DNA from 2 places in the Bacillus sp. EA-CB0995 genome. Region 2 is predicted to be linked to the other one. Evidence: riboswitches for the same ligand, from Rfam matches in the RefSeq annotation. Region 2 holds a riboswitch; the other holds the start of a gene.
The links. A riboswitch is a leader RNA that binds a small molecule or an ion and turns the genes downstream of it on or off. The one in region 2 is predicted to bind preQ1.

Region 1: another riboswitch for preQ1. It lies ahead of ACEWFJ_RS16725 (QueT transporter family protein); the one in region 2 lies ahead of queC (7-cyano-7-deazaguanine synthase QueC).

Annotation. Positions count from the first base shown of each region.
Region 1 is NZ_CP169269.1:3,238,330-3,246,278, forward strand. It holds gene ACEWFJ_RS16685 (solute symporter family protein) at 1-596, opposite strand, end outside; gene ACEWFJ_RS16690 (DUF485 domain-containing protein) at 600-938, opposite strand; gene ACEWFJ_RS16695 (sterol desaturase family protein) at 1,144-1,764, opposite strand; gene ACEWFJ_RS16700 (cytoplasmic protein) at 1,826-2,134, opposite strand; gene cspD (cold-shock protein CspD) at 2,869-3,066, shown strand; gene ACEWFJ_RS16710 (DUF2564 family protein) at 3,182-3,430, shown strand; gene ACEWFJ_RS16715 (zinc-finger domain-containing protein) at 3,655-3,831, opposite strand; gene ACEWFJ_RS16720 (ribonuclease H family protein) at 3,844-4,503, opposite strand; gene ACEWFJ_RS16725 (QueT transporter family protein) at 4,851-5,336, opposite strand; PreQ1 riboswitch class I at 5,343-5,387, opposite strand; partial or broken gene ACEWFJ_RS16730 (aldose 1-epimerase family protein) at 5,823-6,694, shown strand; gene ACEWFJ_RS16735 (reverse transcriptase-like protein) at 6,710-7,105, shown strand; gene ACEWFJ_RS16740 (DMT family transporter) at 7,110-7,949, shown strand, end outside.
Region 2 is NZ_CP169269.1:3,478,852-3,486,800, reverse strand. It holds gene ACEWFJ_RS18030 (DinB family protein) at 91-624, shown strand; gene ACEWFJ_RS18025 (DUF6254 family protein) at 810-926, shown strand; partial or broken gene ACEWFJ_RS18020 (ATP-binding protein) at 937-2,144, opposite strand; PreQ1 riboswitch class I at 2,379-2,422, shown strand; gene queC (7-cyano-7-deazaguanine synthase QueC) at 2,516-3,178, shown strand; gene queD (6-carboxytetrahydropterin synthase QueD) at 3,178-3,672, shown strand; gene queE (7-carboxy-7-deazaguanine synthase QueE) at 3,665-4,381, shown strand; gene queF (preQ(1) synthase) at 4,411-4,908, shown strand; gene ACEWFJ_RS17995 (YkvS family protein) at 4,954-5,139, opposite strand; gene ACEWFJ_RS17990 (hypothetical protein) at 5,392-5,550, shown strand; gene ACEWFJ_RS17985 (histidine phosphatase family protein) at 5,609-6,208, shown strand; partial or broken gene ACEWFJ_RS17980 (RNA-guided endonuclease InsQ/TnpB family protein) at 6,267-7,237, opposite strand; gene ACEWFJ_RS17975 (GNAT family N-acetyltransferase) at 7,324-7,881, opposite strand.

The DNA.
Region 1 (7,949 bases), 240 kb from region 2:
TTGGCAAACACAATAATAGAAATAATAAATGTACCCGCCATTAATAATACTGCTTTAACAATTTGAACCCAGCTCGTTGCTGTCATTCCGCCAAAAATAACATATACAGTCATCAATATCCCAACAATCAATACAGCTGTTGTGTATTCAATTCCTAATAATAATTTAATAAGTGCTCCCGCTCCGACTAACTGTGCAATCATATAAAAAATCGAAATTGTCACCGTATTAAGCGCTGCTACTCCGCGTACTTTTCTTGCATCAAAACGTGCTGCAATCATATCTGCTAACGTAAATTTCCCAAGATTTCGAAGCGGCTCTGCAACAAGATATAATACAACTAAATAGGCTACAAGAAAACCAATACTATAAAAGAACCCATCAAATCCTGTTAATGCTATGGCTCCAGCAATCCCAAGAAAAGAAGCAGCGGACATGTAATCACCCGCAATCGCCAAACCATTTTGCCACCCTGTTAACCCACCGCCTGCTGTATAAAAATCGCTTGCATTTTTTGTTTTTTTCGATGCGTAGTACGTAATGACGAGCGTTCCAAGAACAATTACTAAAAACAATGTAAAAGCTGTTGTATTCAATATTTATCCCCTCTCTTTATCTACATTTTCAAGAATTTGATTCGATAGCCGATCAAATGATTCCGCTTTTTTGCTATAGATCATACACAATGCCCACGTCATAACGAACTGAGCAAATGCAAACACCCACGCCCATGTAATATCACCAAATACCGGTGTATTGAGCACTTTTGAATACGATGTTAAAATAGGCAGGGCAATAAAAAAACTAAAAAAGAAAATACTCATCGGTACAATAAATTTTTTCTTTGCTTGTAATAAATTTTGAAATTCAGCAGATTGTACTACTTCTGTGTAATTGATTTCACTATTTAATTTACGAGCAGATGATTCTTGTTTCACTTCATATCATCCCCTTTCTTCTCAATACGAATAGTAAAAAATCCCCTCCCTTGAACATCACATTTACTAAATTTTATAAATATTCAGAAACTTATTCTCATTGTAGACAATCTATTTTTATAAGCAAAGATTTTTCGATAGACAAATTACGTCATTTTTTACCATTTTTTAACTTAATATTTATTTCAATAAAAAAAAGCAGTGCTTATTGCACTACTTTCTCACCTTCCAAATTACGAGCTGTTTCACTCGTTTCGACATCTTTTCCTTCTTTATATGTCTTGAACATAAAATCGTAAAACGGATTCGATACCCCAAACCAGTAGTTCTCATTTTTATAATGATGTAGTATATGCTGCTTCTTTAGCCATCTTCCATATGGAGTCATTGGACGAATTGGTCGATGGGCAATGTAATGTTTCCATTCATATACTAAAAGCATGAAGATCATTCCAATTCCAAATGATAATGTCACCGTAATGCTAGAAGTAATACCGTATACAATACATAAATATATCGTAAATCCAGGAAGACTATACCACACGGGTAAAAATAATAACTTTAAATCATTCGGATATACGTGATGATCATAATGAAGACGTTTTAACATTTTTAATAAAAACTGATTCTTTGGCGGCTTTAAATGAAATAAAAAACGATGTGTTACATATTCATTAATTGTATAAAAAATAATGCCTGCAATGACAGCAATAGCTGCAGTTCCTGTAAACAAATTCATTTTCAAAATAACAATAAAACCAATTAAAATTCCAATCATAATGGCAATATCATGCTGAAAGAAAAACTCTTTTATAACTCTCTTCATCCCTATATTCCTCTCCTTAGAAAGCGGCCGTAACGTATTGTTATGGCCGCTTTCTTTATCTCTATTCTATTCCCATTATAAACTTACTTGCTTCTCCATTTTGATAGAAAAAATTACTTGAGCCAAATATATTCTGTTTCGGAATAATATGTTCCACTGCAAAAACTGTTACTTCTCCTCTTTGTACTTCTCCAATAATTAGCCCTAATATTTCATGATTTACAGCAAATGTCGGTTGTTTTGTTTGAAGTAATCGTTCAGCAGTTTGAAGAACAGCCTCGTATAATGGATTTCTGTCTGTTACTTCCTTTCGAATTTTCGGCGCTAATGTAATAATAATTTCTTTTTCATTTACTATGGTTCGATACATAAAAATCTCCCCTTCAATTTATATAAACAATTGTAAAGCTGTATACACAAAATGAATGTAACAAACGACTAATATAATCCTTGCTCCCCTGTAATATACCCGAATGCTTTGTGTAGAAGCAATGTTCTTTCAAAATGAGCAGAAAAAGCATTATTTAATGTATTTCTGAAAGAAATTCTCCTGCCTCTTCCTGTTTATATTCCATATTTTATTGTAAAATTCCTTGTTTTACACTTGAAAATCCAAGATAAAACAATAAGAAGTCCTATATAGCATATGAATGCTTGTATAATATGTGTATATAAACATAAAGATATTCCAAAATTGCAAAGTAACGCTAGATTTAATACAACATTAGAAGAGCTTTCAATTACTGTAAATATCCAAGTTGGTATATCGTCCTTTTCTCATCCCCCACTGATGGTTAACCAATCAGGCTTTTACGGGCAGCAAGACCGATGCATTCTCTCACCTCTTTATGTACAGCCTTTATTTAAAGTTATTAAAATTAGCATTTGTCCTATACATGATTTATAAAGCTAGTGTAAAAAATTATTTAAAAATACAAAAAGATAAAACCGCTTACTTGACTAAAATCTCCCATTTCATGTATATTTAAGTTATTATTTAGCAGAATATTCAAGAATATAACAATTTCAATTTTATGAATTTGTGAATGTTTTCTGTATTATTCACTAAATGAGAAAGTGATCATATTTAGGAGGCATCATAACATGCAAGGTAAAGTAAAATGGTTTAACAGCGAAAAAGGTTTTGGATTTATCGAAGTTGAGGGTGCAGACGATGTATTCGTACACTTCAGTGCAATTCAAGGAGAAGGCTACAAATCTCTAGAAGAAGGTCATGAAGTTTCTTTCGAAATCGTTGAAGGAAACCGCGGACCTCAAGCTGCTAACGTAGTAAAACTTTAATTCAACATATGACAGGAGGTTACCCATCGGTAACCTCCTTTGTTTATTCCTCTGTATATTTCTTTTTCTCAGAGCGAAAACTATGTGAAATGAGAAAATAAAGGAGGAGAAAACAATGGGTTTACCTGTAAACGATTTTGAAGAAGTAAAATTCCGCGTAGAAACTGCTCAAAAAATGGTTGGCTCCGCGACGGTCACAATGGATCCTGAATCATTGCAGCATGCTACAAATGCGGTTGAATCAGCTCGCCTTCAGCTGGAAACAATGAAAGAAGTAGCAACAGATTTAGATACACCATTTTTATTAGATCAAGAAGAAAAATTAGAGAAATGCGAGAATCAATTACAAGAAGCAAAGCATTAAAAAACATCCAGGGGGTTCTCTGGATGTTTTTATTATGTACGTAACGAACTATAAAGTGAAACTTCCATCAGTGTTTTTTCATCCCCCACTTATCTTCCTCGTTTCTCTCTAAATCTTGAGGTGGGGGTCTTACTGCCCCAAAATAGCAGGATAAAAACTACTGTAAGTTTTCTACATATAATCGTATAAAATTCCCTATCTCAACAAAGTAAATAGGGAATCGTTCAAGATAATCGGTTTCCATACTCCTTTAGCTTTGCTCCTATTGTGCATTGCCGAATGCAAAAGGAGTGGGCATAATATTTACTATGTTCTTTTCGAAAATGCTGCTGTAAAAAGCAGCCATCGCAATATGTTTCTAATAAATCATTCACTTCCGTAATGAGCTGCTTACGATCCACTCCTTCACACCCCTACTCTGTTATTTCTTTATGACTATCAATATCCGTTCCTTCAAGTGCTTGCGTTGCCAATTGATGAGCTTCTTTATTCTGTTTTCTAGAAACAGGTTCACATATCAGTTTTATTCTCATCTGTTTTGCTTTTTGTTCGACTTGATCTAAATAATGGATTAAATGTTCCTCATAACATGGCCATTCACCTGCTAATTGCTGGAGCACCACTTGAGAATCACCGCGAAGTATAACGGATTCATACTTAACTCCTAGCTCTTCTAGCACATTCATTCCGTATAATAACGCAGCATATTCCGCTTCATTATTATCATCAATTCCTTCTATGTAAGCATTGCGACGAATTCGATACGTTTTTCCCTGCTTCTTATAATAAATACTCACTCCCACGCCCGCTTCTTTCTTCTCAATATCGTACCCTCCATCGAAATACAATAAGAGATCTTGCGGCTCTTCTTCAACTTGTTTACTCAATTTCTTAACTTCTTTTAACGTCCACTCTGTCCCCATTTCATCATAAAACAACAGTTCTTTCGCTCTCCCTGTTTTTTCAAAGTCTGCTGCAAACTGCATCGTCTCTTCTAAACGAAGGTAATCTGTTTCAAGTTTGGTCTCTAAACCATGCTTTGTTCGATATAGCCAAGTTATTTTATATTTCATTTTGCTCCCCCTTTTACATACAAAATCAATACACTACCAAATATTACATGTTCATTTTATAATATTTTGTCTATGAGCACAGTATTCTATTCCGAATACATCACATCTCCGCACGATAAAGTGAAACTTCCATCAGTGGGTTTTTTCATCCCCCGCTGATGGTTAGTTGAACCAATCGGGCGCATGCCAGCAATTATCCCCCACCTATCTTCTTCGCTTCTCTCTGAGTCTTGAGGTGAGGGTCTTACTGCTCCAAAATAGCGGGATAAAATGAAACTCCTGCAAATATAAATTGAGGAAAAGAAATAAGAGTTGTCACTATTAAGTGAACAACTCTCTTATCCATCTTACACAAACTTTTCAAACTGCACTCGTTTATTAATAAAATACATAACAGGTGCTCCAATAGCCATTACAATAAATTCACCAATTGCACATGTTAGCCATGTAAACAAAAATGGTAAGTCGAATGCAAGATGTAGTTCAATCGCAATAAGGAACATTGTAACCGTAAAGACAACAGTATTAAAAATCATACGCGCCCATATCCCTTTTATAAAGCGCATAGAAACAATTGTACAAAGTAAGGCAATAATAGATTGCCCCACCCCAAATACAAGATCATATGCAATCATTGGTGAGAAAAAGAGGTTTGTTAAAAATACGCCTAACACAATCCCATAAATATATTTTTTATTGAACACAACAAGATGATTGAACATTTCCGAAATACGAAATTGAATATTCGTAAAACCAAAAGGCTGAATAAGCATGGAAACGGCAATATATAAAGCTGCTAAAATCCCGTTACCAACAAGTGTCTTAATTTTCATTGTATGATCTCCTTAGTTTTTTTACGTGGGATGGTTACGAACCACTTGAATATGCAAATGAACAAAATTACATTATATTTATAATTTGAATTCAAGTCAATATGGCAGAAGATGTATCAAATGACCTGAATTACAAAGGGATAGTCATAAAGTGAAACTTTAATCAGTGGGGGTTTTCTTCATCCCCCACTGATTATTAGTTGAACCAATCGGGTTTTTACGGGCAGTTTATCTCCCACCTAACTTCTTTAGAAAAGCGGAAGCGGCTCGTTCAGAATCGCAGGACGTTGGAGCCCCCGACAGAGAGGCGCTTTTTGCCTCGTCCGAGGGGGCGAAACGACCGGAGATTCTAGCCGCTAGAGCTGGACAATGCTTTCACCGAATTTTGAGGTGGGAGTATTACTGCCCGTTAATGCGGGATAAACTATCCTTTTCTTTTTATAGGACGTATAATAAAAAACATGAAAGATTTTGGAGGGATTATTCATGACAGCAACGATTCAAAACGAAAAAGTGATCGTTTCTATTTCTGAAAAAGGTGCAGAATTGCAAAGCATTCGCTTAAAAGAAGATCGTACAGAATATATGTGGCAAGGGGATTCAAAGTATTGGGGACGACGTGCTCCCATTTTATTCCCAATCGTCGGAAGATTAGTAGATAATACATATTATGTTGATGGAAAATCTTATTCGTTAACACAGCATGGATTTGCTCGCGATCTAACATTTACAATAAAAGAACAAAGTGAATCAAAAATTACATACGTAGTAACGAGTAATGAAGAAACATTACAAAACTATCCGTTTGCATTTGAATTACTCGTTTCTTATGAATTACATGAAACATCTGTATACGTAACATATGAAGTAATCAATCCAAACACAAAAGAAATGTATTTTTCAATTGGAGGACACCCTGGTTTTAATTGTCCTTTACTATCAAATGAATCTTTCACAGATTACTACTTATCTTTCAGCACTCTAGAGCACTTAGAAACAAGCGTATTAGAAGGACCGTTTCTTTCTAAAAATAAACTCATAGTAGCAGAAGAAACAACCGAACTTCCACTTACATACGATTTATTTAAAAACGATGCGCTTATTTTTGAAAACATGAACAAAAACGAAATTGCCATCCGCTCTCACAAACATAATAAATTTATTAAAGTAGCATCTGAAGGATTTCCATTTGTGGGTGTGTGGACACCTGGAGACGGCGCACCGTTTCTATGTATTGAACCTTGGTATGGCATTGCTGATGAAGTAGAGCCCGTAAAAGACTTTACAGAAAAAAAGGAATTCAAATGTTAAAAGCGAATGAAACATTTACATGCCGCTATGGCATTACAATCGGTTAATCGGAGGTTTTCAATTTGATTGAAGTGTACATTGATGGTGCATCAAAAGGAAACCCTGGTCCTTCTGGCGCCGGGGTTTTTATCAAAGGTATTCAACCGCCTGTGCAGCTTTCTGTTCCACTTGGAGTTATGAGCAATCATGAAGCTGAGTATCACGCATTACTTGCTGCATTAAAATATTGCACCGAACATAATTATAAAATTGTATCGTTTCGAACAGATTCTCAGCTTGTAGAACAAGCTGTTGAAAAACAATATGCGAAGAATCCCTTATATGCACCACTTTTAGAAGAAGCATTGCAAATGACCCAGCAATTTGATCTCTTTTTTATGAAGTGGATTCCAAGCAGTCAAAATAAAGTAGCAGATGAATTAGCGCGAAAAGCAATTTTAAAAAATGAACGGGGGTAGTGTATTGAAAAAAGAGTGGATTGCTCCTCTCGCATTGTTGTTCGTTGCCTTTATTTGGGGAGCTACGTTTGTTGTGGTTCAAAATGCTATGTCATTTGTCGGTCCATTTTCTTTTAATGCTGTACGTTTCTTATTAGCTGGACTTATTTTACTGGTTATTCAGCTCATTTCTATAAAAAAAATACCTATTAAACGTGCAAGGTATAGTAGCTTCGCTGGTATCATAGTAGGATTCTTTTTATTTATTGGTTACTTGTTACAAACATTCGGCTTATTATATACAACTTCTTCTAAAGCAGGATTTTTAACAGGGCTTAGTATTGTCATGGTACCTGTTTTATCGTTTATCTTTTTAAAGCAAAAAGCGAATATATTTATTGTACTCGGAATTACAGTAGCTACAATTGGATTGTTCTTATTAACAGCTGGAGATTCTTTTCAATTGAATATAGGAGACCTTCTGATCTTAGGTTGCGCTGTAGCATTTGCTGCTCACATACTTGTAAATGGATTCTTTTCAAAAAAGGTGTCTCCGCTATTATTAAGTACAACACAAATATTAGCAGTTGGACTCTTCTCTTCTATTTGTGCGTTTTTGTTTGAAGATTGGGAGAAATTATTTTCGCTATCATTATGGACGAATCGCTCATTTTTGTTTGCATTATTGCTAACATCGCTATTTGCTACTTCTCTTGCATTCTTTATTCAGACAACAGCACAAAAGTACACGTCACCGACCCGCGTTGCCATTATTTTCGCAATGGAGCCAGTCTTTGCTGCAATCACAGGTGTTCTTGTTGCGAATGAACAATTGTCAGTATCAGCTATCATCGGATGCATTTGC
Region 2 (7,949 bases):
ATGAGATAATAAAAGAAAATTTAGAATAATTTAAAAAGAGGTGTTTCTTTAGAAGAAGCGCCTCTTTTTAACCAAATAGGAGGGAGAAATATGGTGCAATCTTATGCAAATATGAACATGGAGACGTTATTACGAGGAATGTCGTCTACAAGACAGATGCTTTTATCAGAAATCGAAATGTTAACAGATACAGAAATTAATACGAAACCGCGCCGTGATAAATGGAGCATTATGCAAGTTTTACATCACCTTCACCTTAGTGAACAATCTGTTACATCCGCAATTGTATATGCACTTCATAAAAACGAAAGAAAAGTTGTTCCACTACAAGACCTTCAAGTTACACTCGATCGAACAAGAAAGAGAGAAGCCCCTCAGCAAATGCAACCAACAGAAACGTTAATGAAAAAAGCACAAATGATTCAATTGCTGCAAAGTTCAAGAGAAAAGCTTTTGCATGTTCTTCATAGTATTGTTAATGAAAAAGAACTATTTGAAAAATCGCTCAAACACCCTATATTTGATGAGCTTAATTTATATCAATGGGTACAATTTTTAGATTTACATGAACAACGTCATCTTACACAGTTAAAAGAAGCGAAACATTCAATTTTGCAAAGATAAAGTGAAACTTCCATCAGTAGATTCAATAGCTGATGGAAGTTTTTTTATGAATGATTCAGAGTACTTGCAGGCGACATGCACCACTGTTGTTTCAATTGCCATGAATTTTCTATCACTTCACGTATGTATATTCCTACTTTATATGTTGGAACATATATAAGGACATCTTAAAAGGAGTTGAGATAATGGGAAATAAAAAGAAGGAGCAAGAACGACAATGGAAAGCGCGAAAAGAACATCAGCAGCCACATGGGAAAGTGAAGACTTTTGCAGAGCTTGTGGATGAAACGAAAAAACCGTGATGCAGTTGCATCACGGTTTTTCTGTTAAAGGAAATGTAAGAAGGAAAGATGTTCCAACATTTTTCTTGCTAGAGATATCAATTTTTCCGTTCATTGCTTTTATAACGCTAAACACAACCATCATTCCAAGACCTGTACCCTTTTCTTTTGTAGAGTAAAAAGGAGAACCGAGGCGTTTTACTTGTTCGTTGTTCATACCAATTCCGGTATCTTGAATATGTAATTGGATGTGTTTATGAGCGGGTGTTAAGGTAAATGTAAGGTCTCCGCCGTTTGGCATCGCTTCAATGCAATTTTTTACAATGTTTAAAAGACATTGATTAAGCTTTTGTTTTTCTCCCGTTATGTAAAATATTTTACTTTGTTTCGTATAATGAATACGAACGTTAGAAAGGTTCGCTAATGGTGTCATGAGCATAAGAGCATGAAGTAATTCTTCTTCTAACTGTAACGTTTGTATTTTTTCAATACTTGGTTTTGCGAATGTTAAATAGTCTGTTAATACATGGTTGGCTTGATCAATACCGTGTATAGCGATGTCTAAGTACAACAGTTTGTCTTGTTCTGAATAGTTTTTTGATTGTAGCAATTGAAGAAATCCTCTCGTTGATGTAAGAGGGTTTCGGATTTCATGTGAGATTGAAGCAGCCATCTCACCAATCAATTGAAATTTCTCAGCATTTACAAGTTCTTTTGCAAGACGAACTTGCGATTGTAATACGTCCATTAAGTATAAAATTAAAATAGTTCCTATGATTGCGCATAATTCGTATGTAATGATATAAGGTATATAGTTCGTTGGATTTGGAGCCATAGATAGAAAATAAGGAATCCAAACTATGCCAAAAATCAGGCAGTAAAAAAAGCTAAATACATTTTTGGTCTTATTTTTCCTTTTATATATGTTTTGTATGTTGCAATAAGAGAAATGTACAAAGCGATAGATGCTATGAAAGAAGGCAGGGCACCGCTCCCGCCAATAAAAAAACGATAAAGATTCATAACACTAAAAATTATACCACCTGCTACTGGGCCACCAGATAATGTTCCGACAATTAGCACGATATGCCGGAAGTCGAATTGAAATCCAAAGTCAACTTTTGCAGCAAATGACATACAGAGAATAGTGGTAATGCTGCAAGAGAGGACAAACACAAATGAATTGAGCTTCGGAGAGTGATTTCCTTTTTCGCTCCAAAATAAATGATAAATTAACATTGTAACTAGAATAAACAATATATTTAAGAAGAGGTACATAATAAAAACCTTCAGCTATAAAACCTCCTTGTTGTGAGAAGTGAAAGATGCGACATCTAAAATTATCATACTATTAATATGAAAGAAAATGAAATGTTATTTTTAGAAAAAATAGAAAAAACAGACGTTTCCCACTCATACACACGCTATGTTACAATGAAAGATGCAAATTGAAGAAGACAGTCCATGCATAGCATGGGAGAGGTTCGCGAACTCCCTCTATAAAAAACTAAGGAGAGAACAATATTCTTTATATATTGTTTTGTTTTTTAGTATGACAGTTCAAGAACGCTCTTTCTTCTTGTAATCGAAAAAAGAGGAGAATGAGTGAAATGAAGAAGGAAAAAGCAGTTGTTGTTTTTAGTGGCGGTCAAGATAGTACAACATGTTTATTTTGGGCGCTTGAACAGTTTGAAGAAGTAGAAACAGTGACGTTTAATTATAATCAGCGCCATAAACTTGAAATTGACTGTGCGGCTGAAATCGCAAAAGAACTAGGTGTGAAGCATACCGTACTTGATATGAGCTTGTTAAATCAGCTTGCTCCTAATGCGTTAACGCGTACAGATATGGAAATTACACATGAAGATGGTGAGCTGCCGTCGACATTTGTGGATGGACGTAACTTATTGTTCTTATCGTTTGCAGCTGTGTTAGCTAAACAAGTAGGAGCGCGTCATATCGTAACAGGCGTGTGTGAAACAGATTTTAGCGGGTATCCAGATTGCCGTGATGTGTTTGTGAAATCGTTAAATGTTACATTGAATTTATCAATGGATTATCCATTCGTTATTCATACACCGCTTATGTGGATTGATAAAGCAGAAACGTGGAAATTGGCAGATGAACTTGGGGCATTTGAGTTTGTCCGTGAAAAAACGTTAACGTGTTATAACGGGATTATTGGTGATGGTTGCGGTGAATGTCCAGCGTGTCAGCTTCGTAAAGCAGGACTTGATAAATATGTACAAGAGCGTAAAGGAGCGAAAGCATAATGACACAAGACTTCTTTGGATTTCGCATTGTTGAAAATCTACAAAAAATCGATCAAGACATTGATCGTAAGCAACTAAAGTATCATAATAAGCGCGTTATGGTTAGTAAAGAATTTACGTTTGATGCTGCACATCATCTACACTGTTATGAAGGGAAATGTAAAAACCTTCATGGACATACGTATAAAGTAATTTTCGGAATTAGTGGTTATGTCAATGAAATTGGCCTAGCGATTGATTTTGGTGATATAAAAGAAATTTGGAAAAATGAAATTGAAATATATTTAGATCATCGTTACTTAAATGAAACACTTCCAGCAATGAATACAACTGCTGAAAATATGGTTGTATGGATTTTTGAGAAAATGGAAGAGGCGCTAACAAAAGGTGATCGACAAAGTGAATATAAAGGAGCGCGTGTTGAGTTTGTGCGCTTATTTGAAACACCAACAAGTTATGCAGAAGTAAGACGGGAGTGGATGATGGGTGAGTAACATTCCTGTGTTAGAGATTTTCGGGCCGACAATTCAAGGAGAAGGAATGGTTGTTGGACAAAAAACAATGTTTGTTCGCACGGCAGGTTGTGATTATAGCTGTGCATGGTGTGATTCTGCGTTTACATGGGACGGTTCTGCGAAAGAGCAAATTCGTCAAATGTCGCCAGAAGAAATTTTTTCTGAGCTGGTGCAAATTGGTGGTGAAAATTTCTCGCATGTAACGATTTCAGGTGGGAATCCAGCGTTGTTGAAACATTTAGGAGAATTGATTTCTTTACTAAAAAAGAAAGGGATTCGTACAGCAATTGAAACGCAAGGAAGTAAATGGCAAGATTGGTTACTTCATATAGATGAGGTAACAATTTCACCAAAGCCACCGAGTTCAAAGATGACAACGGATTTTGTTATGTTGGATTCAATCATTGATAAGCTAGAAGGAAAGGAATTTAGTTTAAAAGTGGTTGTATTTGACGATCAAGATTTTGTATATGCAAAAGAGGTGCATGAACGTTATCCGCACGTTCCGTTCTTCTTACAAGTTGGAAATGATGATACGCAGACGACAGACGATGCATCGTTAATTCAACGTCTGCTTACAAAATATGAATGGCTCATTGATAAAGCAGTACAATGTAAGGAAATGAATGACGCGAAAGTATTGCCGCAACTTCACGCTTTAGTGTGGGGCAATAAACGCGGTGTATAATTACTGTATGAATGAAGGGAGATTTTAAGATGGCTGGAAGACAAGATGAAGATTTGAAAGATGTAACATTACTGGGAAATCAAAATACAAAATATTTATTTGAATATAGCCCGGAAATTTTAGAAACGTTTGATAATAATCACCCGAACCGTGATTATTTTGTAAAATTTAATTGTCCGGAGTTTACAAGCTTATGCCCGAAAACGGGACAACCAGATTTTGCGACAATTTACATTAGCTACATTCCAGAGCAAAAAATGGTGGAGAGTAAATCGTTAAAGTTATATTTATTTAGTTTCCGCAATCATGGAGATTTTCATGAAGATTGTATGAATGTAATTATGAATGACTTAATTAAACTAATGGACCCTCGCTACATTGAAGTATGGGGTAAATTTACACCCCGTGGTGGTATTTCTATTGATCCATATTGTAACTACGGACGTCCTGGTACAAAATATGAAAAAATGGCTGAATATCGTTTAATGAATCATGATCTATATCCAGAAACAGTAGATAATCGCTAAAGAAAGAAGAGGCAGCTTTGTAGGCTGCCTCTTTTTTCTAGTATTCTATGCATGTTGCGTAATAATTGTATAGTTTTTATGATTGACAACAGTAAGCGGTTCCATATCTAACTCTCTAAAATTATCCATAATTGTTATATCTACAATAACAGAGTTTTTATTTACTTTTTGAACGCGCCCTTGTAAACCGTCTTTGAATTCAATGATATCTCCAGCTTCTGCGATTTTCATAAGCAACTCTCCTTGTTACATTTTTACGAAAAAGAGAACAAGATTCGTTCTTTTTGTATTTTTCTTTATTTTGAACGATATTTCATCTTTTGTAAATGTTTCCATGAAAATTTTTTGAAAAAAATACTAATTTTTCACAAGAAATTCATAGTAGGAAACTCATATTCATAATTGTAACATGTATGTAAGAAACTCATATTCATAATTGTAACATGAGTATATGGGAGTATAATGAAACGGGGGGGCGATAAAATGGCACTTGAGATTGTGGGGAGCTTGATAGCTATTCTTTTATTTCTGTTTGCATATACGAAATTAAAAATGATTCGAGAACATGAAACATACATATACTATGAGGGAGTTGATAGTGTATCTTCTTTTTCTAGTCATGAAGATGGGAGCACTGAATGAGACCTGTATGGATTTGTAATAATATAATGTGAAGCATGTTGAACGGAGAGTGAGAAAGATGCAAATTTCTTTCATAAGTCATGGACGCTCTAGTGTTCACAAAAAAGCGATTACAGTACGAGAATTTCAAGAATGGCTGCAAAGATATGAAGATGAAGATATTATGAGAGACACAGACATTCCAAGTAAAACGCTCGAAGTGATTGAAGCCTCCAAGTTTATAGTGGCAAGTGATCAAAAAAGCGCTGTTCAATCAGCAACAATGTTGACTAACAATATTACTTTTATTCAGAATCCACTTTTTCGCGAAGCTGCTATTCCTTCTATTTTACCTGTACCAAGATGGATGAAATATAAACCGAATGTATGGATGTTTTTAGGTCGCGCATTTTGGATGGTCGGTTATTCGAAGGATGTTGAATCATACTTAGAAGTACAAAAAAGAGCGAAGCAAGCAGCGGATGTATTGATCGGATATGCAAATGTATATCAGCGAGTTGCTCTTATTGGACATAGTTATTTTAATACGATGATTGGTAAGGAGCTGCGTGCTCGAGGATGGCATGGACCGCTGCTGTTTCAGACGAAACCGTGGGGGTGTACAATTTATACTTTTCACGAAGTAAGAGAAGGAAATGTATTTGTAACGTATACATGAAAACTCCCGCCACTTATCTCCTTCGGATCTTGAAGTGGGGGTTTCTCGTGTATCACCTTCAAGAGATGCTTAACACGAGTGGAGTTGACACAGCTGCTTGATGGCACAACCCCTCTATTCCATCGGCAAATGCCTTTGGAACTGCTTTTTTAAGATGTTATAGGAACCATTCACATCTGCGTTCAGTAGTTTATTCTCTTTCGTACGATACAAGCCACGTTTGATACGTTTTCCACTGAATACAGGGATGTCTTCCTCACCGTAAGTGGGGATATCATCATTGTCTAGAAAGGATGCCTTGCTTGTATACGATTCTTCCACGACTTGTACAGTAATACCCTGTCGATTCGCCTTATATGTGATCATTTCAATGAGTAGATTATGTGGAATATGGCAAAAGGATTGATTCTGTCGTTTCCCCATCTCACTGTTTTGCTTCTATGATGTATTTTTCCCAATCACAATCATAGAGATCTCATGTTGAATTGCGACATGAACAATATGATAACTGATTTTGTGAAAGAAATCTTTTATCATGAGAAACCGTTTCTCATGAAGCCTCTCTAAACGCTTGGATGTGTGTGGTCCTTCTTTTGGTTCTTTTCCATGACGAAGAATCCCAAGCAAATGTGCCTTTTGCTTGTTGTAGTATTGATTGATGCTTTTGATGACATTGCCCTTTACTAACACATGAGTAGCCCCTGTATTCGTTGTGATAGTTGCAATGTTATTGATCCCTAAGTCAATACTCATATAACGATTGTTGTCAACATGCCCAGGTGCTAGTTCGGACTGTTCTGTCACAATTTCCACTTTAAACTTCCCATAAACAGGAGAAACACGTACCTCTTTCAGATTGCCAATCCGCCCAAACAGTTTACCAATATTTAATTTTATGCTTGTTTTTGGAAAACGAATGTATTTATCTTGGAGTTTACACACTTGATTCGTGAAAACAATTTCTTTCATAGATGATTTGATATATTTTGGAATACGAGGTCTGCCCGTAAAAGTGGAAGGATGTTTCTTGCCCATTTTCCGATAAAGCAAAATAGGCGTAATGCTTCGTGTATAATACAAAGGCACAATCATAAAATAATGATTGTGCCTTTGTGTTATACACGCTTAATTAAATGAGCATATGGTTCGCCTACGAGCATAATTGTGTTATCTTGTTTATAACCAAGCTTTTTATAGAGAGAAAATGCAGGCTTATTTTCTAAGTTTACTAACAATGAAATTTTTTTATGCCCTTTTTCTTGAGCGTGTGTTTCAGCTGCAAGGATTAAATTTGAACCGATACCTTTTCCGCCATGTGTAGATGAAACAGACAAGGTATCAATATAATATTCATCTTCTTCGGCTTCTTTTTCTAATATAATAGAAGAATCTTGTTTCACTTTTCGTAATCGTTTTACAATTGGGGCATCTAGCTTTGTTGCTTCACTTCCGTGGTAGGTTACAATAACACCAACTGCATTTCCATTACGCTCTTCAACGAAACAATTTTCATAACTGAGTCGATTTTGTTTTTTTGTAAACCAATACTCTAAACCTTCTAGAACTTCGGTTTCAGTTGTACCACCTGTTAATTTTTCAGCAACTTCATGCAGTGCGTTGTACAATAAAGGAGATATTGCTTTAGTATCTGTTTGTTTTGCTTTCCGAATCATGTTATCCCTCCTGGTTGTCCGTTTTATTGTATCATAAGAGTTAGCATGATAAGAAATGATTTGCTATA